4 regions of the Pseudomonas sp. ASL4 genome follow, and region 1 is predicted to be linked to each of the others. Evidence: predicted binding sites of a transcription regulator. Region 1 holds the regulator's gene; each other region holds the start of a gene.

The links. Region 1 encodes sigma-54, which starts transcription at its own class of promoters, with help from an activator protein. Its sites were predicted from a motif close to ANTGGCATNNANNTTGCTNT; they were not measured.
Positions count from the first base shown of each region.
Region 2: glnK (P-II family nitrogen regulator) is a predicted target of sigma-54. The motif match lies at 2,771-2,790, and genes of this name have one in related genera.
Region 3: AC1MEW_RS27870 (circularly permuted type 2 ATP-grasp protein) is a predicted target of sigma-54. The motif match lies at 2,995-3,014, and genes of this name have one in related genera.
Region 4: AC1MEW_RS27560 (CmpA/NrtA family ABC transporter substrate-binding protein) is a predicted target of sigma-54. The motif match lies at 1,798-1,817, and genes of this name have one in related genera.

Region 1 covers NZ_CM155280.1:7,125,024-7,130,469, forward strand. Annotated here, with positions in the region: gene lptC (LPS export ABC transporter periplasmic protein LptC) at 1-166, shown strand, start outside; gene lptA (lipopolysaccharide transport periplasmic protein LptA) at 153-686, shown strand; gene lptB (LPS export ABC transporter ATP-binding protein) at 686-1,411, shown strand; gene AC1MEW_RS32670 (RNA polymerase factor sigma-54) at 1,598-3,091, shown strand; gene hpf (ribosome hibernation-promoting factor, HPF/YfiA family) at 3,165-3,473, shown strand; gene ptsN (PTS IIA-like nitrogen regulatory protein PtsN) at 3,486-3,950, shown strand; gene rapZ (RNase adapter RapZ) at 3,953-4,810, shown strand; gene AC1MEW_RS32690 (HPr family phosphocarrier protein) at 4,826-5,098, shown strand; gene AC1MEW_RS32695 (ZIP family metal transporter) at 5,169-5,446, opposite strand, start outside.
Region 2 covers NZ_CM155280.1:989,451-994,896, reverse strand. Annotated here, with positions in the region: gene sutA (transcriptional regulator SutA) at 1-113, opposite strand, end outside; gene AC1MEW_RS04330 (secondary thiamine-phosphate synthase enzyme YjbQ) at 216-641, opposite strand; gene AC1MEW_RS04325 (ammonium transporter) at 856-2,193, opposite strand; gene glnK (P-II family nitrogen regulator) at 2,229-2,567, opposite strand; gene AC1MEW_RS04315 (accessory factor UbiK family protein) at 2,983-3,243, shown strand; gene AC1MEW_RS04310 (BRO-N domain-containing protein) at 3,687-4,214, shown strand; gene AC1MEW_RS04305 (HigA family addiction module antitoxin) at 4,269-4,574, opposite strand; gene AC1MEW_RS04300 (YifB family Mg chelatase-like AAA ATPase) at 5,201-5,446, shown strand, end outside.
Region 3 covers NZ_CM155280.1:6,105,791-6,111,236, reverse strand. Annotated here, with positions in the region: gene AC1MEW_RS27895 (hypothetical protein) at 1-146, shown strand, start outside; gene AC1MEW_RS27890 (PLDc N-terminal domain-containing protein) at 218-409, shown strand; gene speE (polyamine aminopropyltransferase) at 683-1,558, shown strand; gene AC1MEW_RS27880 (hypothetical protein) at 1,777-2,010, shown strand; gene AC1MEW_RS27875 (ribonuclease E inhibitor RraB) at 2,224-2,565, shown strand; gene AC1MEW_RS27870 (circularly permuted type 2 ATP-grasp protein) at 3,046-4,455, shown strand; gene AC1MEW_RS27865 (alpha-E domain-containing protein) at 4,468-5,418, shown strand; gene AC1MEW_RS27860 (transglutaminase family protein) at 5,415-5,446, shown strand, end outside.
Region 4 covers NZ_CM155280.1:6,035,122-6,040,567, forward strand. Annotated here, with positions in the region: gene rmf (ribosome modulation factor) at 178-393, shown strand; gene AC1MEW_RS27555 (quinone-dependent dihydroorotate dehydrogenase) at 686-1,705, opposite strand; gene AC1MEW_RS27560 (CmpA/NrtA family ABC transporter substrate-binding protein) at 1,937-3,148, shown strand; gene AC1MEW_RS27565 (ANTAR domain-containing response regulator) at 3,164-3,739, shown strand; gene AC1MEW_RS27570 (nitrate/nitrite transporter) at 4,097-5,308, shown strand; gene AC1MEW_RS27575 (bifunctional protein-serine/threonine kinase/phosphatase) at 5,316-5,446, shown strand, end outside.

The DNA.
Region 1 (5,446 bases):
TACTCGCATGACAGTGTTCCCGCAGCAGCAATATGCGCAGACCGAGCAACCCGTTAGAATCGACGGCGCTGGCGGTGTATCGACTGGCAACGGAATGAAAGCGTATTTGAAAGAAAGCAGGATACACCTGCTATCGAACGTAAGAGGACAGTATGAGGCTCGTTAAAACCCTCCCTATTTTGCTCAGTCTGGGCGCAGCACTGGGAAGCGTGAGCGCCTGGGCTCTGCCGGACGATAGTACGAAACCGATCCGTATCCAGGCCGACGATGCCCAGCTCGATGACAAGCAAGGTATCGCCACCTATAAAGGTGATGTAATCATCACCCAGGGTTCGATGAAGGTTACCGGCAATACCGTGACCATCACTCGTACAAAGGATGGCCAGATCGATGTCGTAACGTCGGTGGGCAACCTGGCGTACTTCGAGCAGTTGCAAAAAACCACCTCCCCACAGCCAGTCAAAGGCTATGGCAAGACTGTCCAGTACCATGCCCAGCAAAACCGCATCGTGCTGATCGATCAAGCCAAAGTCATCAGCGATGACGGCAGCACCACCGAAGGCGAGAAAATCGTCTACGACACGGTGAAACAGGTGGCTACGGCCGGCCGCGCCACTGGCTCGCCGATCACAACGCCGCGCCAACGGATCGACATGGTGATCCCGCCGAAGCAGAAGGCCCAGTAATGGCAACTCTGAAAGCCCAGCATCTGGCCAAGAGCTACAAGAGCCGCCAGGTCGTGCGTGACGTCAGCCTGTCCATCGACAGCGGTCAGATCGTCGGCCTGCTTGGCCCGAACGGCGCCGGCAAGACCACCTGCTTTTACATGATCGTTGGCCTGGTACAAGCCGACCAGGGTCGCGTACTGATCGACGATCTGGACGTCAGCCACCAGCCGATGCACGGTCGTGCAAAGGCCGGTATCGGCTATCTTCCGCAAGAAGCGTCGATCTTCCGCAAACTCTCGGTCGCCGACAACATCATGGCCATCCTCGAGACCCGCAAGGAACTCGACAAGGCCGCTCGCCGCAAAGAGCTGGAAAGCCTGCTGCAGGAATTCCACATCAGCCACATCCGTGACAACCTCGGCATGAGCCTGTCCGGTGGTGAACGACGCCGAGTGGAAATCGCCCGGGCCTTGGCCACCAACCCGAAATTCATCCTGCTCGACGAACCTTTCGCCGGTGTAGACCCGATTTCGGTTGGCGACATCAAGCAGATCATCCATCACCTCAAGGCCAAAGGCATTGGCGTGCTGATCACCGACCACAACGTCCGTGAAACACTGGATATCTGCGAAACCGCCTACATCGTCAACGATGGTCAGCTAATTGCCGAAGGTGACTCCGCCACCATCCTGGCCAACGAACTGGTCAAGGAAGTGTATCTGGGCCACGAGTTCCGCCTGTAAGCACCGAGGTGTCTGGCTAGTCGACAGAGCGCATGGCGCAATTAACACATCGCTGTGTTTTTTATTGTTACGGCGCTCTAGGCAAACACTTCAGTTTCAGGCATATAATTTGCTTAAGTTTGGCGCTTCGGCGCCCTGTAGTGGATGGCGCATGCGCGCCGGCGAATAAGGTGTTAAGCCCCTGCCATGAAACCATCGCTAGTCTTGAGAATGGGCCAGCAGCTGACGATGACACCTCAGCTGCAACAGGCCATCCGCCTGCTCCAATTGTCGACCCTGGACCTGCAACAGGAAATCCAGGAGGCCCTGGAGTCCAATCCGATGCTCGAACGCCAGGAAGAAGGCGACGACTTCGATAACGCCGACCCATTGGCCGACAAAGCCGAACAACCACCCAACGCCGACATTCAGGAACCCTCCTACCAGGAAACCGCCCCGACGGTGGATAACCTCGAGGAAGGGGACTGGAACGAGCGCATTCCCAACGAACTGCCCGTCGATACCGCCTGGGAAGACGTTTACCAGACCAGCGCCAGCAGCCTGCCGAGCAACGATGACGACGAGTGGGATTTCACCACCCGTACATCCGCCGGCGAAAGCCTGCAAAGCCACCTGCTCTGGCAACTGAACCTGGCGCCGATGTCCGACACCGATCGCCTGATCGCCGTGACCTTGATCGATTGCATCAACAATCAGGGCTACCTGGACGAAACCCTCGAGGAAATCCTCGAAGCCTTCGATCCGGAACTGGACATCGAGCTGGACGAAATCGAAGCCGTCCTGCATCGCATCCAGCAATTCGAACCGGCCGGCATCGGCGCCCGCAACCTGGGCGAGTGCCTGTTGCTGCAATTGCGTCAACTGCCCGCCAAAACACCTTGGCTGGCCGAGGCCAAGCGCCTGGTCACCGATTACATCGACCTGCTCGGCAGCCGCGACTACAGCCAACTGATGCGCCGCATGAAGCTCAAGGAAGATGAACTGCGCCAGGTGATCGAGCTGGTCCAGAGCCTGAACCCGCGTCCAGGCTCGCAGATCGAGTCCAGCGAAGCCGAATACGTCGTGCCCGACGTCATCGTGCGCAAGGATAATGAGCGCTGGCTGGTGGAGTTGAATCAAGAGTCAGTGCCAAAGCTGCGGGTCAACGCCCAGTACGCCGGCTTCGTGCGCCGCGCCGACACCAGTGCCGACAACACCTTCATGCGTAATCAGTTGCAGGAAGCCCGCTGGTTCATCAAGAGCCTGCAAAGCCGTAACGAAACCCTGATGAAAGTCGCCACCCAGATCGTCGAGCACCAGCGCGGTTTCCTGGAGTACGGCGACGAAGCCATGAAGCCGCTGGTCCTGCATGACATCGCCGAAGCGGTGGGCATGCACGAATCGACGATTTCACGGGTGACCACCCAAAAGTTCATGCATACCCCACGGGGCATTTATGAACTGAAATACTTTTTCTCCAGCCATGTCAGCACCTCTGAAGGCGGCGAATGCTCGTCCACAGCGATCCGCGCGATCATCAAAAAACTGGTTGCCGCGGAAAATCAGAAAAAGCCGTTGAGTGACAGCAAGATCGCTGGTTTACTGGAGGCACAAGGCATTCAGGTGGCTCGCCGCACCGTCGCCAAGTACCGCGAGTCCTTAGGGATCGCGCCTTCGAGCGAACGCAAGCGGTTGATGTAAGCCACGCCACAGCGTTCCAGTGGCAGGTACCTTTACCTGCCGCTTTATGCACTGGCAACGAAGGAGAAGCTGTATGCAAGTCAACATCAGTGGACACCAACTGGAAGTGACCGAACCCCTGCGCACCTACATCGGCGAAAAACTCGACCGATTAGAGAGGCATTTCGACAAGATCACCAACGTGCAAGTCACGATGACCGTCGAGAAGCTGCTGCAGAAAATCGAAGCCACGCTGCATATCCCCGGCGGAGAAGTGGTCGCCAATGCCGAGCATAACGACATGTATGCCGCTATTGACCTACTGACCGACAAGCTGGATCGCCAACTTAAAAAGCATAAGGAAAAGACCCAGAGCCTCCTTCAGGGCGCAACCGGTCGTTAACACTCCCAACCCATGATCCGACTTGAAAGTATCCTGACCCCCGGCCGTTCCCTCGTGAAAGTGCCGGGCGGCAGTAAAAAGAAAGCCCTCGAACAAATTGCCAACCTGATCGCCCGGGAAGTCCCGGATCTGGAGATGCAAGATGTCTTCGAGGCTCTGATTGCCCGTGAAAAACTCGGTTCCACCGGTTTTGGCAACGGCATTGCTATCCCCCACTGTCGCCTGAAGGGCTGCACCTCGCCCATCAGTGCCTTGATGCACCTTGACGCACCTATCGATTTCGACGCCATCGACGGCGCTCCGGTTGACCTGCTGTTCGTGCTGCTGGTCCCGCAAGCCGCCACCGATGCGCACCTGGAATTACTGCGCCAGATCGCCAGCATGCTTGATCGCAAGGAAGTACGCGAAAAACTGCGCAGTGCCCCGAGCAACGAAGCCTTGTATCAGGTTGTCCTGAGCGAGCAAAACGGTCACTAATCATGCGTTTGATCATTGTCAGTGGCCGCTCCGGCTCAGGTAAAAGTACTGCACTCGATGTCCTTGAGGACAACGGCTACTACTGCATCGACAACCTGCCGGCCGGCCTGCTGCCGGAGTTGGCCGAACGCGCGCTGATTCATACAGAGCTGGCTCAGCCGCTGGTCGCCGTTTCCATCGACGCCCGCAACCTGCCCAGTCACCTGACGCGATTCCCCGAATTACTTGAAGAAGTTCGCGGTCGGCATATCCAATGCGATGTGCTGTATCTGGACGCCGATGAAGAAACCCTGCTCAAGCGTTTCTCGGAAACCCGCCGCCGTCACCCGCTGAGCACCGCCAACCGCTCATTGGCCGAGGCGATAGAAGACGAAACTCAACTGCTGGGGCCGATTGCAGACCTGGCCGACCTCAAGGTCAACACCACCAACCTGAACCTGTACCAACTGCGCGACACCATCAAGCTGCGCCTGTTGAATCAGCCTGAGCCCGGCACGGCGTTCCTGGTGGAGTCTTTCGGGTTCAAGCGTGGCATGCCAGTAGATGCCGACGTGGTGTTCGATGTGCGCTGCCTGCCCAATCCTTATTGGAAACCGGAGCTGCGCGCACAGTCCGGGCTCGATCAACCGGTAGCCGAATACCTGGCAGCACAGCCGGACGTCGAAGAAATGTTCCAGGACATTTATGGTTATCTGTTCAAGTGGCTTCCGCGTTTTGCTGCCAGCAATCGCGCTTACGTCACCATCGCCATTGGCTGTACCGGCGGTCATCACCGCTCCGTCTACCTGACCGAACGTCTGGGCCAGGCCCTGCAACAATCCCTGAAGAACGTCCAGGTTCGCCACCGCGACCTCAGCTAAAGGATTCACAACGCGATGCCTGCTCTGGAAATTGAAATCATCAACAAACTGGGCCTGCATGCCCGTGCTTCAGCGAAATTCGTTGGGGTTGCCGGTCAGTTTCCCTGCCAGATCAGAGCGGGACGCACCCCGCAAGCCATGGTCGATGGCAAAAGCATCATGGCCATGATGATGCTCGCCGCCGGCAAGGGCAGCAAAATCCATCTGAGTACTGAAGGTGAGCAAGAGCAAGAAGCGCTGGATGCACTGGTGGCGCTGATCAATAACTTCTTCGACGAAGGCGAATAAATCAAAAAATCGCAGCCCTCGGCAGCCCCGCTCCCTATCTCGTAGGAGCTGCCGAAGGCTGCGATCTTTTTCAAGCCAGTGCCGTATCCATCACCATCATCAAACAAAACCCCAGCAGCAACCCCAGACTCGCCAGTTTGTCGTGACCATTACGCCGCGACTCTGGGATGATTTCATGGGTCACCACCAGCAGCATCGCCCCGGCCGCCAGCGCCAAACCCAATGGCAACAACAATTCAGCCAGGCTAACCAGCCACGCACATAACAGTGCGAAGACCGGCTCTACCAGCCCTGACGCAGCACCGATCAGGAACGCCTTGGCCCGCGACATCCCGGCCCCGGCCAATA
Region 2 (5,446 bases), 1.4 Mb from region 1:
GCATCACCGCCGTCGTCGTCAGCAACGTCTTCCGCCGCTGCTTCCAAACCTTCTTCGGCCTCGTCTTCGTCACCTACTTCGAGGTCGTCGTTTTCCAGATCATCGTCGCTCATGTTCTACCTCATGACTTGCGAAAAGCAGATTAGTTATAGCCCAGCTTCGCCATCTGTCGAAGGCGGCCGGGAAAAATTCTACAACCGCTGGCTACCAGCGGTTTATGCCCCTTCACCGTGCACGGTGGCGAGGACTTTACGGGCACCGCCAAAATCACGGTGCTCGCCCAGATAAACGCCTTGCCAGGTCCCCAACGCCAGTCGGCCTGCCGAAATCGGCAAACTGAGCTGACAGCCAAGCACGCTGGCCTTGAAGTGCGCCGGGAGGTCGTCCAGGCCTTCGTCGTTATGCTCATAGCCGTCTGTGCCTTGTGGGATCAGACGATTGAAAAATCGTTCGAAGTCGCGACGTACCGCCGGATCGGCGTTCTCGTTGATGGTCAACGACGCCGAGGTATGCTGCAGCCACAAATGCAACAGACCGACCCGGCACGCCTTGAGTTCAGGCAGGCCGGCGAGTAACTCGTCCGTTACCAGATGAAAGCCCCGGGGCCTTGCCCGCAGGGTAATCAGAGTCTGTTGCCACATACAGTTCTCCGCACGTTCGGGGCGCATTCTAGCGCGCTCTGGGAAAAAACAAAGGCCCTAATATTCCTGCAATGCTGTAAGTCTTTCGCCCCAGAAAAACGCCCGGCGTAAACACGACTTAAGCCGTAGGAAAAAACCTTTCAGCTACGTCTTTAATGACAAATCCTGGACAAAAAAATGCCCGGCAAGCCGGGCAAGTTTTTTTGAGTGCGTCTTACAAGTTGTAGCCGCGTTCGTTGTGTTGTGCCAGGTCGAGGCCAACCGATTCTTCTTCATCGGTCACACGCAGACCCATGACGGCGTCCAGGACCTTGAGGATGATGAAGGTGACGATCGCGGTGTAGATCACCGTGAAGCCCACGCCTTTGGTTTGAATCCAGACTTGTGCGGCGATGTCGGTGACGGTGCCGAAGCCACCCAGGGACGGTGCAGCGAACACACCGGTCAGGATCGCGCCGAGGATACCGCCGATACCGTGCACGCCGAAGGCGTCCAGGGAGTCGTCATAGCCGAGTTTGCGTTTCAAGGTAGTGGCGCAGAAGAAGCACACCACGCCAGCCGCCAGGCCGATGATCAGCGAGCCCATTGGGCCCACGGTGCCGGCAGCCGGAGTAATGGCTACCAGACCGGCAACCACACCCGAGGCGATGCCCAGTGCACTTGGTTTGCCGTGGGTGATCCACTCGGCGAACATCCAGCCCAGTGCAGCGGCAGCAGTAGCGATTTGAGTGACCAGCATCGCCATACCGGCGGTGCCGTTGGCCGCAGCAGCGGAACCGGCGTTGAAGCCGAACCAGCCGACCCACAACATCGCCGCGCCCATCAGGGTGTAACCGAGGTTATGCGGTGCCATCGGGGTGGTCGGGAAGCCTTTACGCTTGCCCAGTACCAGGCAGGCAATCAGGCCAGCCACACCGGCGTTGATGTGAACCACGGTGCCGCCCGCGAAGTCGAGCACGCCCCAGTCGCCCAACAGCGAACCCGGACCGCTCCAGACCATGTGCGCGATTGGCGCGTAAACCAGGGTGAACCAGACGCCCATGAAGATCAGCATCGCGGAGAACTTCATCCGCTCAGCGAACGCACCGACGATCAGCGCCGGGGTGATGATCGCAAAGGTCATCTGATAAGTAACAAATACTGCCTCTGGGAACAGCGCCGTCGGGCCAGTAATGCTGGCAGGCGTGATGCCCGCGAGGAAGGCCTTGGCAAAGCTGCCGACAAAGGAGTTGAGGTTGACGACGTTGACTTCCATCCCCGTGGTATCGAACGCCATGCTGTAGCCATAAATGAACCACAGGATGGTGATCAGACCGGTAATGGCGAAGCACTGCATCATCACGGAAAGAATGTTTTTGGACCGAACCATGCCGCCGTAGAACAGCGCGAGGCCAGGAATGGTCATGAACAGCACAAGGGCAGTCGAGGTCAACATCCAGGCGGTATCGCCGGAATTGAGGACTGGAGGCGCCACCGGATCTGCCGCCATAGCCAGGCCGGGCATTACGATGGACAACAGGGCTCCTAGCCCTGCGAATTTACGCAGAGTCATATTGTTTTCTCCTGGGGCGTTGGGGTTGTGGCGGCTTAGATTGCGTCGGTATCGGTTTCGCCGGTACGGATGCGAATCGCCTGTTCCAGATTGACCACGAAGATCTTGCCGTCACCAATCTTGCCGGTGTTGGCTGCCTTGGTTATCGCCTCGATAACCCGGTCAAGATCCTTGTCGTCAATGGCGACATCAATCTTCACCTTGGGCAGAAAATCGACCACGTACTCCGCGCCGCGATACAGCTCGGTGTGACCCTTCTGCCGACCGAAGCCTTTGACCTCAGTAACGGTAATGCCCTGCACGCCGATCTCGGACAACGACTCGCGTACATCGTCCAGTTTGAACGGCTTGATGATGGCAGTGACTAGCTTCATGAAAACTCTCTCCCGAATTGGTGGACTTGCCCCAGGAAAACAAACCCGACTCAAGTCTAAGCGCAGTGCCTGGCTTTGTAACGCATCGTCGGCCCAACCTGCCCGTCCGACGCCAGCTAACCACTCCGTGCGAAACTTCCCCGTTTCACGTGGCGCACTGCATTCGTCACAGCGACTGCATCAGTGCATGGGTCACTAGCGACTAAGCAGAAAGCTTGCCATCTCGCCAAAACCCACTGAATTCAGTCCCTTGGTCGCTGCTGCAAGCCGCTTCTCACAAACGCCGATGACATAACGCACAACAACAGTGCGCTGCCGTCCGTCCGCCTGCGCGAAAAGCGTGCATCCTTGGCTGCGGATTTGACTATAGACACTGCGTGATACACTGCCCGCCATTGTTTCCAGGACCTTTCCCATGCTCGCGCCCAAAGACTTCCTCGACGCCCTGAGCGGCACCGCCTCCCGCCTCTTCAGCGGCGAAACCCCGCTGCCGAAAAGCGAAATCGAAAGCCAGTTCAAGGCTTTGTTGCAAAGCGGCTTCAGCAAGCTGGATCTGGTGAGCCGGGAAGAGTTTGATAGCCAGATGGTTGTACTTGCACGCACTCGGGCACGGCTGGAAAGCCTTGAGGCGAAGGTCGCGGAGATGGAAGCGAAGCTCAATCCACCTGCCGAGTAACCCATCTGACAATGCGTTCCCCTGTAGGAGCGAGGCTTGCCCGCGAATAGCGACACCTCGGTCTCCCAGCCCTCCCACACGGGACGGACCACCCCCGTAGGAGCTGCCGAAGGCTGCGATCTTTTGATCTCCCGCCCCGCCACAATCTCGGCAACGTCCTACAAAGATCAGTACCGCCGTCCGATAGCGTCGCAAAGCCCCGACTCCTAAGCTCACCCGATGCTGAATGTTCAGCACTGGGTTTGGCGACCTGGAAGCTTAAGGCGTACGACGACCATCGACGGCGGGTTCACTTCCGCCACATCGAGTCATGGCGGCTGTGCGTGGGAGACCTTCGGGTCTGCCGGGTTCCTTTTGCTCCGGTTCGCCAACCCGCGTACAGCTGCCACCCAATCGTTTGGCGACGATTGACGGCAGCCCCTTTAGCAAAAGGAGTTGTATCAATGAATAGTGACGACACGTATCTGACACCACACACCTTCACCCGCCACAAACTTCACCTGCACGCCCTCCTCCTCGAAAACCAACCCTGGTTCAGCGCCCGCGACCTCGGCCGCCTCCTGCGCCTCTACCTCGACGAACGCGCCGTGCGCAAACTCGACCCCGACCAATACCAAACCCTGATAATGCTCAGCCACGGCACCGTCGAAAGCACCCTGCTGATCAGCGAATCCGGCGTCTACGCACTACTGATCTACCACTACTGCCCCGAATACCGAAGCCTGCGCGAATGGCTGACCCACGACGTAGTGCCCGTCCTCAGGGACGCGCAACAACCCACCTCAACCGAACGCCCGATTTTGAGCCTGCTGAACTGGCCAGAGATGTCATTGAGCTTGCTGCACTGGAATAACCAACCGTGGATTCGGCTGCAGGATGTTCCGCACATGCTACCGGAGGGTGAACGGCCGCAGCGCGCAGGGAATGCGCCGTGGTGGAAGCGTGCTTCGCGAATGCTCCAAGCATTCTGAACGACAAAGAAAAACCCCACGTTTATAACGTGGGGTTAGTTCAGAAGCAGAGGATCAGGCACAGTGCGGAAGGCGCTCAACCTGATCCCTGATCGCAGCCCCTCGCTCAATTTCGGCCGTACGCAAATCGTAAGTCGATTGCAGGTTCAGCCAAAACTCAGGGGTCGTGTCCAGGCAGATAGATAGCCTGAGCGCCATGTCAGCACTGACGCCTCGACGTTGAAGCACGATGTCATTCACCGTCGGCGTCGAAACGCTCAATGCTCGGGCCAAGGCTGCCGCCGTAAGGTTCAGAGGCTCCAGGTATTCCTCTTTAAGGATCTCGCCAGGGTGAACCGGACGCATACCATTCTTAGTCATTACTCACCATTGCCACCAGCCATCGATTACGTATCTTCAGCGTTGAGCGACAGCACCTACCAGAAACATGAAGCGCCTAACTTTCATGCATTTCAAAAACCGCCCCAGCCGAAGCCGGGGCGGTTTCCGCCGGGTCAATCCTTACAACGGATCATTCCAGCGGTCCCGCAGAAACTCGTACAGGCGAAAAGCCCATAGCGCGTTCCTAACGAGGCTCCATATATGTTTAAGAAACTTAGACATACTTTGGCCCTCCTTGCGTGAGGCCAAACCTCCAGTGCGCTTTCCGGTGTACGCGCACCTTTGGGAATACAGGTGGGTGTTTCCATTGAGGAAGCGCGGGCCTTGGCCTCACCAAAGCCTGCAAATAAAAAACCGCCTCCTCAAGGCGGTTTTTTTTCGCCTTCGATTCAGCTTTCACCGCCGTCCTTCATCTCTCTAGGCAACGTCCTACAACAACCTCATCCCACGACTGATTACGTCGGCAACTCGACTCCCTTACGCTTCCCCCACCAGAAAAACACTCGCAACATCCTGCGAAGGTTTGGCACCTACGCCGCCGCACTACCCGACTACCCTTCAAAAAACCGCAGGAAGCGGTTCCCGTAGAAGCTCAAGGAACGACCATGTCCCTCTCCATCGTCCATAGCCGCGCCCAGATAGGCGTGGATGCGCCCGCCGTTACCGTAGAAGTGCACCTGGCCAATGGTTTGCCGTCACTGACGATGGTCGGTTTACCGGAAGCCGCGGTGAAGGAAAGCAAGGACCGGGTGCGCAGCGCGATCATCAATTCGGGGCTGCAATTTCCGGCGCGGCGGATCACGTTGAATCTCGCCCCGGCGGATTTGCCGAAGGACGGCGGACGGTTCGAT
Region 3 (5,446 bases), 1.0 Mb from region 1:
TGAACTTCAGCCAGTTGCTCGACGATGAACTGCAAGTGGTGCTGGTCTATGGCAACGACGTGCCGCGGGTACTCGAACTGTGCGCCCAAGTCGGCATCGCCGCCGCGCCGTCCCTGGAAGCGCTGAAAGTGGCGATCCACGTTTGATGCAATAAAACGGAACCCTCGCAAGGGGCGGCTATCCTAAGACTGCATGCCACTATCTTGGGAGCGACACCATGGGTTCCACGTTTAATAGTTTGGTAGCTCTGATTATTTTCGCCCTGGACATCTGGGCAATCATCAACGTGCTGAAAAGTGGCGCCGAAACAGGGATGAAAATCATCTGGGTGCTGCTGATCCTGCTGCTGCCGGTGCTGGGCCTGATCATCTGGGCTATCGCCGGGCCACGAGGCAACGTGCGGATCTGACAGGTGAATCCTATTTACCTGTAGGAACACCGAACCTGTGGGAGCGGGCTTGCTCGCGAAAGCGGCTTATCATCCAACATCAATGTTGACTGACACTCCGCCTTCGCGAGCAAGCCCGCTCCCACATGGGATTGCGGCAAGTCATCAAGTGACGTTCGACCTGTCATGTTCCGCAACGTAGAATGCGCGCCTTTCCCGGGCAATCGAGCCTCTCGATTGGCCATCATGGGCGGGTAACCGTCCGTTGCCACCGCATTCATCGGAGCACTTCCCATGACCACCACCAAAACCAGCGAATACCTGGAAACCCTCTACGAAGGCTACGGCCAGCGTTTTCGCATGGAAAAACTGCTGCACGAAGTGCGCACCGAACACCAACACCTGGTGATCTTCGAAAACCCGCGCATGGGCCGGGTGATGGCGCTGGACGGTGTGATCCAAACCACCGAAGCCGACGAATTCATCTACCACGAAATGCTCACCCACGTGCCGATCCTCGCCCATGGCAGTGCCAAGCGCGTGTTGATCATCGGCGGTGGCGACGGCGGCATGCTGCGTGAAGTGTCCAAACACCGCAGCGTCGAGCACATCACCATGGTCGAGATCGACGGCACCGTGGTCGACATGTGCAAAGAGTTCCTGCCGAACCACTCCAAAGGTGCGTACGACGATCCACGCCTGAACCTGGTCATCGACGACGGCATGCGTTTCGTCGCCACCACCACCGAAAAGTTCGACGTGATCATTTCCGACTCCACCGACCCGATCGGTCCGGGCGAAGTGCTGTTCTCGGAAAACTTCTACCAGGCTTGCCACCGCTGCCTGAACGACGGCGGCATCCTGGTCACCCAGAACGGCACGCCGTTCATGCAACTCGGTGAAGTACAGACCACCGCCGGGCGCCTGCGCAGCCTGTTCCCGGACTGGCACTTCTACCAAGCGGCCATTCCGACCTACATCGGCGGCGCGATGACGTTCGCTTGGGGCGCGACCAATACCGCCTATCGCAAATTGTCCCGCGAAATCCTGCAACAGCGCTTCGCCGGCAGCGGCATCATCACCCGCTACTACAACCCGGAAATCCACATCGGCGCGTTCGCCATGCCGCAGTACGTGCTGCAAGCGATCAATAAGCCAAGCAACGACTAAAAGTTATCCACAACCCCTTGTGGGAGCGGGCTTGCTCGCGAAAGCGGCGTATCAGTCAATATTGAAGTCGGCTGACACACCGCATTCGCGAGTAAGCCCGCTCCCACAGGTAATGTGTTTTATTCAGGCTTGCGCGGTGTAATCCGTTTGAACGATCAGTCAGTGCAAACGTCCAGATAGATGTAAGCCCATTTGCGGGTTTGATCGAGGAGGCACTGATGCAAAAGTGGAAAATCACTTTCGTGGATGATCACGGCGTAACTGTCGATGAAGTCTTTGAGTGCGACGAGTGCCCGGATAACGAGCATGCCGCCAAACTCATCAAGGCCCGGCTCCTGCCTGTCGCTGCCGAACTGGATCTGAATGATCTGGAAGGGCGCACTGCTGATGCGAGCGTCAAAGAGCTCAAGCTCCAGAACAGCATTCAAATCCTCGGCATTACTCCCGTCTGATCCCTCTCCTGTCACATTCACAACCAGACCTTGGCAGCGGCTCTGACTTAGGGCTACTCTGCAAGCGAGATCAGCGAACGGATCGCTAAGGTCTGGTCTTGTCAGCTACATGCTTGTATCCCAATGGCAACTTGCTTGTCGTATCGCCTTCATCATTCGGTTGCGGGCGCCGGGAGTACGGAAAGTCTATCCATCAGTTCAGGAGGACGTTTCATGAGCACAGCCTATCAAGAAGACATCAGCAGCAGCGTGCTGCGCCGCATGAAAGAAGGCGGTTTCGACTTTTCACGATTCCATCCCATCGAGTTCTACGCCATTTTTCCGGACGAGGAGCGGGCGCGCAGGGCGGCAGGTTATTTCTGTGGTGAATCATTGAATGCCCAGATCAGCGTGCGCGACGACGGCGCGTGGCATCTGGAACTGAGCAAAGTGATGTACGCCACCTACGACGGCATTGGCGACTTTGAGCAGGACTTCGAGGCGGTGGTCGAGCCTTTGGGCGGGATTATCGAAGGATGGGGCGTCAAACAGGAGGTACGAGGGCTACTCGCATAACACTATGAACAGCGACAACACTCAGCAACGGCTGACCTTTGGGTTGGCCGTTTTCGTTTCCGGGTTTGTGAAGATCAAGATCAAAAGATCGCAGCCTTCGGCAGCTCCTACAGGAGAACGCATTCCAATGTAGGAGCTGCCGAAGGCTGCGATCTTTTGACTTTGCTTTATTTCACGACATTTCAGCCAGGCAAAAAAAAGCCGCCTAAACAGGCGGCTAAAGGGAAGTTCGAGAGGTTTTGCAACGAATGCGCGGATTATCCGCATCGACGCCCGAGCAGTGAAATCAACTCTGACTATGCTGTTGATAGGCGACAACATTGCTTCGCAATGAAGCGGGGGCGATCAGGTTGGGGCGTTTGCCGCACAGGATTGGTGCGGTGGGATTGGGGCGATTATCCAACTGATTGATATCAAAGCGTTTATGCCGATGGCACGGGCCTTGCGAAGCCTAGATGTCCGGGTGACAAGGAGTACGGCATGATCCGCACCTATTTTGATGAGATGTACGATGCCGGCGGCCTGGTCCGCCCACATTACCGGGAGTTTGCCCGTTGGCTGGCCGAAACGCCTGACGAGCTTTTGGCACAACGGCGACGCGAGGCCGATCTGTTGTTTCATCGTGCCGGGATTACGTTCACGCTCTACGGTGATGAGCAGGGGACAGAGCGCCTGATTCCCTTCGACACCATTCCCCGCAGCATCCCCGCCAGCGAATGGCGGATCGTCGAACGTGGCTGCATCCAGCGGGTCAAGGCGTTGAACATGTTCCTCGCCGACCTCTACCACGAGCAGCGCATCATCAAGGCCGGCATCATTCCGGCCGAGCAAGTGCTGGCCAACGAGCAATACCAGTTGGCGATGCAAGGGCTGGATCTGCACCGGGATATCTATTCCCACATCTCCGGCGTCGACTTGGTGCGCGATGGCGACGGCACGTACTACGTGCTCGAAGACAATCTTCGTACACCGAGCGGCGTGAGCTACATGCTCGAAGACCGCAAGATGATGATGCGACTGTTCCCCGAGTTGTTCGCGGCGCAACGCATTGCCCCCATCGACCACTATCCGAACCTGTTGCTCGACACCCTGAAAAGCTCCAGCCCGATCGATAACCCGAGCGTGGTGGTGTTGACGCCGGGTAGGTTCAACAGCGCGTTTTTCGAGCATGCGTTTCTCGCTCGGGAAATGGGCGTTGAACTGGTGGAAGGCGCGGATCTGTTCGTGCGCGACGACAAAGTCTTCATGCGCACCACCGACGGGCCGAAAGCCGTCGACGTGATCTACCGGCGCCTCGACGATGCGTTCCTCGATCCGCTGGCGTTCAACCCGGACTCGATGCTTGGCGTGCCGGGGCTGCTGTCGTCCTATCGCTCGGGCAACGTGGTGCTGGCGAATGCCATCGGCACCGGGGTGGCGGATGACAAGTCGGTGTATCCATTTGTCACGGACATGATCCGTTTCTACCTGGATGAAGAGCCGATCCTGAAGAACGTTCCCACGTTCCAGTGTCGCAACCCTTCAGAACTTTCCCACGTACTGGCCAATCTTCCAGATCTGGTGGTCAAGGAAACCCAAGGCTCCGGCGGTTACGGAATGCTGGTAGGGCCGGCGGCAACGGCGGCGGAAATCGAATTGTTCCGCGCGCGGATCAAAGCCAAGCCCCACGCGTATATCGCTCAGCCGACGTTGTCGCTGTCGACCTGTCCGACCTTTGTCGAAAACGGCATAGCTCCACGCCACATCGACCTGCGTCCGTTTGTATTGTCTGGCCGCGAAACCCGGGTTGTGCCCGGCGGTTTGACCCGTGTTGCCCTGCGCGAAGGCTCCCTGGTGGTGAATTCCTCCCAGGGTGGCGGAACCAAGGACACCTGGGTGGTCGAGGATTGAAGGAAGCCTGCCATGTTAAGTAGAACTGCCTCGGATTTGTATTGGATGTCGCGTTATCTGGAGCGGGCGGAAAACCTCGCACGGATGCTCGACATCAGCTATTCGCTGTCGCTGATGCCGCAGGACGGCCGCGGTGACGGTTTGCACGAACTCGCCATGCCGTTGCTGATCACCGGAACACTGGACGATTACCTGGAGCGCCACGGCGAGTTGCATGCCGAACGGCTGCTGCATTTTTTCGCCCTGGACGCGGCCAACCCGGCGAGCATCTACAGCTGCCTTGGTTCGGCGCGGGCCAGTGCTCATGCGGTGCGTGGGCGAATTACCGCCGACATGTGGGAAAACATCAACGCTACCTGGCTGGAAATTCGCGGGATCGCCGAACAGGGCTTGAGTCGCTACGGCATGAGCCGTTTCTGCGAGTGGATCAAGGAGCGTTCACACCTGTTTCGTGGAGCGTCCTACGGCACGATCATGCGTAACGATGCGTTTCGCTTCATTCGTCTGGGCACGTTTATCGAAAGGGCCGACAACACGTTGCGCCTGCTTGACGCCCGTTACGAAATGGCCGGCGATCAGGCCGAAGCGGTCAGCGACGGCACGGCTCACGCGTATTACCAATGGAGTGCGTTGTTGCGGGCGTTGTCGTCGTTCGAGGCTTACACCGAGATCTACCGCGACGCACCCGGTGCCCGGCATGTCGCTGAATTGCTGCTGTTGCGCGCCGATGTTCCACGTTCCTTGCGCGCCTGCACCGAAGAAATCGACCAGATCCTCGCCCAGTTGCCGGGGGCCAACGGCCGTCCTGCGCAACGCCTGGCGGCGGAAATGGACGCGCGCCTGCGCTACACCGGCATCACCGAAATTCTCGACGAAGGCCTGCACGCCTGGCTGACCGAGTTCATCCCGCTGGTGCGCCAGTTGGGCAACGCCATTCACAGTTCTTACCTGGAGGCTGCATGAGACTTTCCATTAGCCACGAGACCACCTA
Region 4 (5,446 bases), 1.1 Mb from region 1:
AACGATCATTCCCTCGATGTGACGCATTGGTTAGAACTCAACACAGGTTGACGTCGCAACGGCGTCAACACCTTGGCTCGCGACGCCGGCAGCGAGCCACCAACGGCAGAATTTTTCTGCCAGACCTCGATTGAGGTCGACGCGATAAATACAGTCAACAAGTGAGGGCAACACCCTATGAGAAGACTTAAGCGTGATCCGTTGGAAAGAGCATTTTTGCGCGGATATCAATATGGCGTTGGTGGCAAATCCCGTGAGCTTTGCCCATTTACTCTACCGTCGGTACGCCAAGCCTGGATTAACGGCTGGCGCGAAGGACGCGGCGACAACTGGGACGGTATGACCGGCACTGCGGGAATCCATAGACTCAACGAACTTCACGCCGTTGGCTAACAAAGGGCCAGACACTGCAACACAACAATCTGAATACATAACGCATTAACCACGCACGTCCCATCCGGACGGCGGGCTCCGGCCCAGGGGCACCTTCGAGGTGCCCTTTTTTATGCCCGCAAAATCTACGGTGAGACCATTGTGGCGAGGGGGCTTGCCCCCGTTCGACTGCGAAGCAGTCGTAAACCCTGCCACCATGTTTCATCTGACACACCGGGTTGGCTGGCTTGGGGCCGCTTCGCTGCCCAACGGGGGCAAGCCCCCTCGCCACAAAAGCCCACTCCTACGGGGTTTAGCGCAAGGCCGCTATGGCGTCGACCGATTCACGGATGAGCGCCGGGCCCTTATAGATGAAGCCCGAATACAGCTGCACCAAACTCGCACCTGCAGCGATTTTCTCAGCCGCGTGCTTGCCTTCAGTGATGCCACCCACGGCGATGATCGGCAAACGGCCGGCCAATTCTGCTGCCAGGACCCTGACGGTGTTGGTGCTCTTGTCGCGAACCGGCGCGCCGGACAGACCGCCCGCCTCGTCGCCATGTTCCATGCCTTCGACGCCGACCCGGCTCAGGGTGGTGTTGGTGGCAATCACCGCGTCCATCCCGGTTTCAATCAGCGCTTGCGCGACCTGGGCGGTTTCTTCGTCGGTCATGTCCGGAGCGATCTTGATCGCCAGCGGAACATGCTTGCCGTGGCGCAAGGCCAGTTCGGCCCGGCGCTGGGCCAGGTCGGCGAGCAATTGCTTGAGTGAATCACCGAACTGCAGGCTGCGCAGGCCCGGGGTGTTCGGCGAGCTGACGTTGACCGTCACGTAGCTGGCGTGGGCGTAGACCTTGTCCAGGCAGATCAGGTAGTCGTCGACTGCACGCTCAACCGGCGTATCAAAATTCTTGCCGATGTTGATGCCCAGCACGCCCTTGTACTTGGCCGCTGCAACACGAGCCAGCAGGTGATCGACACCGAGGTTGTTGAAACCCATGCGGTTGATGATCGCCTCGGCTTCCGGCAAGCGGAAAATCCGTGGTTTCGGGTTACCTGGCTGCGGACGCGGGGTGATGGTGCCGATTTCAACGAAGCCGAAACCCAACTGGGCAAAACCGTCGATGGCCGCTCCGTTCTTGTCCAGACCGGCCGCCAGACCCACCGGATTCGGAAACTCCAGGCCCATGACCTTCACCGGCATTTTCGCCGGGGCCTTGCACAGCAAGCCGTTGAGGCCCAAACGCCCGCCCGCGCCGATCAGGTCCAGGGACAGATCGTGGGAGGTTTCCGGGGAAAGTTTGAACAACAGCTGACGGGCCAGGGTGTACATGGGCGGGTTTGACTCGAATGACGGCGAAATGAGGCGGCGATTATAGCCGGGCATCGGGGTCGCAAGCGAGGCGCACACGCAAATCAGCGTTCGATGGCATATGCCTTGCACCGGCATAGGCATCAGCACTCATGCCAACGGCGGGATGAGTCGACGGACAATGGCGTCGTCACCCGGTTCTGCTCATGCGGGGACCTGGGACGACGCTTTTTTTTGGAAGGTGTTTATCCGATGAATGAAACCACAGTCGGCCCGCTGGCCTGGGTCAACGGCAGCGATGCCCCGGAAAAGTCCGTGATCGACGTAGGCTTCATGGCCCTGAGCGACTGCGCTTCGGTGGTGGTCGCCGCCACCCAGGGCTTTGCCCAACCCTACGGCTTGACCCTGAACCTCAAGCGCCAATCCTCCTGGGCCAACCTGCGGGACAAACTGGTCAGCGGCGAACTCGACGCCGCCCACAGTCTCTACGGCCTGATTTACGCGGTGCACCTGGGCATCGGCGGCATTGCGCCCACCGACATGGCGGTGCTGATGGGTCTGAACCAGAACGGCCAAAGCATCAACCTGTCCCACGGTTTGCAAGCGCTGGGCGTGACCAGTCCTGAAGCACTGGACCGGCATGTGCACCAAACTCGCCCAAAACTGACTTTCGCCCAGACGTTTCCGACCGGCACCCACGCCATGTGGTTGTATTACTGGCTGGCGAGTCAGGGCATCCATCCGCTGCAAGACGTCGACAGCGTGGTGGTGCCGCCGCCGCAAATGGTCGCGCACCTGCAGGCCGGGCGCATCGACGGTTTCTGTGTTGGCGAACCGTGGTCTGCCAGCGCGGTGAAACAGAACCTCGGCTTTACCATGGCGACCACTCAAACCATCTGGCCCGATCACCCGGAAAAAGTCCTCGGCTGCACCCGCGCCTTTGTCGAGCAATACCCCAATACTGCCCGGGCGCTGGTGATGGCGATCCTCGAAGCCAGCCGCTTCATCGAAGAAAGCCCGGAAAACCGTTGCAGCACCGCGCAGTTGTTGAGTGCACCCGAATATCTCGATGCACCGCTGGACTGCATCGAGCCGCGCCTGCTCGGCGATTACGCCGACGGCCTCGGCAATCGCTGGCAGGACCCGCACGCCTTGCGTTTTCACGGTGGTGGCGAGGTCAATTTGCCGTATCTGTCCGATGGCATGTGGTTCATGACCCAGTTCCGCCGCTGGGGTTTGCTGCGCGAAGACCCGGATTACCTCGGTGTAGCCCGTCAGGTTCAGCAATTGGACCTGTACCGCGACGCCGCCACTGCCGTCGGCGTCTCCGCCTGGGGCCAGGAAATGCGCAGCGGTCAGTTGATCGACGGCAAAATCTGGGACGGCTCAGACCCGGCCAGCTATGCACGAAGCTTCAAATTGCACGCCATGAGCAACAGCTCGCCGCTTCTCGCCAGCCGCTGACAGGAGCCCGCGAATATGTTGCGTATCCTGCTGATCAACGACACCGCAAAGAAAGTCGGGCGCTTGAAAGCCGCCCTGACCGAAGCCGGGTTCGAAGTGATCGACGAATCCGGCCTGACCATCGACCTGCCCGCACGCGTCGAAACGGTGCGCCCGGACGTGATTCTGATCGATACCGAGTCACCGAGCCGTGATGTGATGGAGCAAGTGGTATTGGTGACGCGTGATCAGCCACGGCCGATCGTGATGTTCACCGACGAGCACGACCCCGGCGTGATGCGCCAGGCGATCAAGTCCGGGGTCAGTGCCTACATCGTCGAAGGCATTCACGCACAACGCTTGCAGCCGATTCTCGACGTGGCCATGGCCCGCTTCGAAAGCGACCAGGCCCTGCGCGCCCAACTCCATGCCCGGGACCAGCAACTGGCGGAGCGCAAGCGCATTGAGCTGGCCAAGGGGTTGTTGATGAAGATGAAAAACTGCAACGAGGAAGAGGCCTACACCCTGATGCGCCGCCAGGCCATGAGCCGCCAGCAGAAGCTGATTCAAGTGGCTGAGCAGATTATTGCCATGAGTGAGTTGCTTGGGTAATCGATCACTGTGGCGAGGGGGCTTGCCCCCGTTCGGCGGCGAAGCCGTCGCAAAATCTGTGTGCAAGGTTTGCCTGAAAGAATGCATGGGCGGCTTCGCCACCCAACGGGGGCAAGCCCCCTCGCCACAAAAACCGGCTGTTGGCACAAATCTCGCTAAGTAATCCACACAGGTAACCAACGGCGGTTGCCCCACCAACGACAAAGACGTCGCTCACCTCGTTCGCTCCATGGCGGATCCGGTAGCGGCGTTTTTTCGTTTTGGCCCCAGTGACCGGGGCCGGTGGTGCGGCCGTGGCGGCGCCCCACCTGCTAGCTCATGACTCCTTCTCGAGACTCCCTACAGCTGAGGTGCGCGATGAATTCAAGCTTCTGGAAATCCGGCCATACCCCGACATTGTTCGCGGCCTTCCTCTATTTCGACCTGAGTTTTATGGTCTGGTACCTGCTCGGGCCGCTGGCAGTGCAGATCGCCGCCGACCTGCACCTGACCACTCAACAACGCGGGATGGTGGTGGCCACGCCGATTCTGGCCGGCGCGGTATTACGTTTTGCGATGGGCCTGCTGGCGGATCGCCTGTCGCCAAAAACCGCCGGGATCATCGGCCAGGTCATCGTCATCTGCGCATTGTTCGGCGCCTGGAAACTCGGCATCCACAGTTACGAACAGGCGCTGGTGCTGGGCCTGTTCCTCGGCATGGCCGGGGCGTCCTTCGCCGTCGCCCTGCCGCTGGCCTCGCAATGGTATCCGCCGCAGCATCAGGGCAAAGCCATGGGCATCGCCGGTGCCGGTAACTCGGGCACGGTCCTCGCGGCGCTGATTGCCCCGGTGTTGGCGGCGTCCTTCGGCTGGAGCAACGTGTTCGGTTTTGCCCTGATCCCGCTGATCCTGACCCTGATCGTCTTCGCCTGGCTGGCCAAAAACGCCCCGCAACGGCCGAAAGCCAAATCCATGGCCGACTACCTGAAGGCCTTGGGTGATCGCGACAGTTGGTGGTTCATGTTTTTCTACAGCGTGACCTTCGGTGGCTTCATCGGCCTGGCCAGCGCCCTGCCCGGCTATTTCAACGATCAATATGGCCTGAGTCCGGTGACCGCCGGTTACTACACCGCTGCCTGCGTGTTCGGCGGCAGCCTGATGCGTCCGTTGGGCGGCGCTCTGGCGGATCGTTTTGGTGGCATCCGCACCTTGCTCGGGATGTACACAGTGGCAGCGATTTGTATCGCGGCAGTGGGTTTCAACCTGCCGAATTCCTACGCGGCGCTGGCCCTTTTCGTCTGCACCATGCTCGGTTTGGGGGCCGGTAACGGCGCGGTTTTCCAACTGGTGCCGCAGCGTTTTCGTCGCGAGATCGGCGTGATGACCGGGTTGATCGGTATGGCTGGCGGCATCGGTGGCTTCGCCCTCGCGGCGGGCATGGGCGCAATCAAGCAAAGCACCGGCAGCTATCAACTGGCTTTGTGGTTGTTCGCCAGCCTTGGCGTGCTCGCCTGGTTTGGCCTGCACGGCGTGAAACGTCGCTGGAGAACCACTTGGGGTTCGGCCGCAGTGACGGCGGCGCGGGTCTGAAACCTCAATGAGTCTGCAACTGAGTTTCGCCGAAGCCAGCGCCATCGGCCCGCGCGAGGAAAATCAGGACGCTTTGCGCCTGGTCACCCCGGCCCCGGCGCTGGCGGCGAGCAAGGGTTACCTGTTCGCCATTGCCGA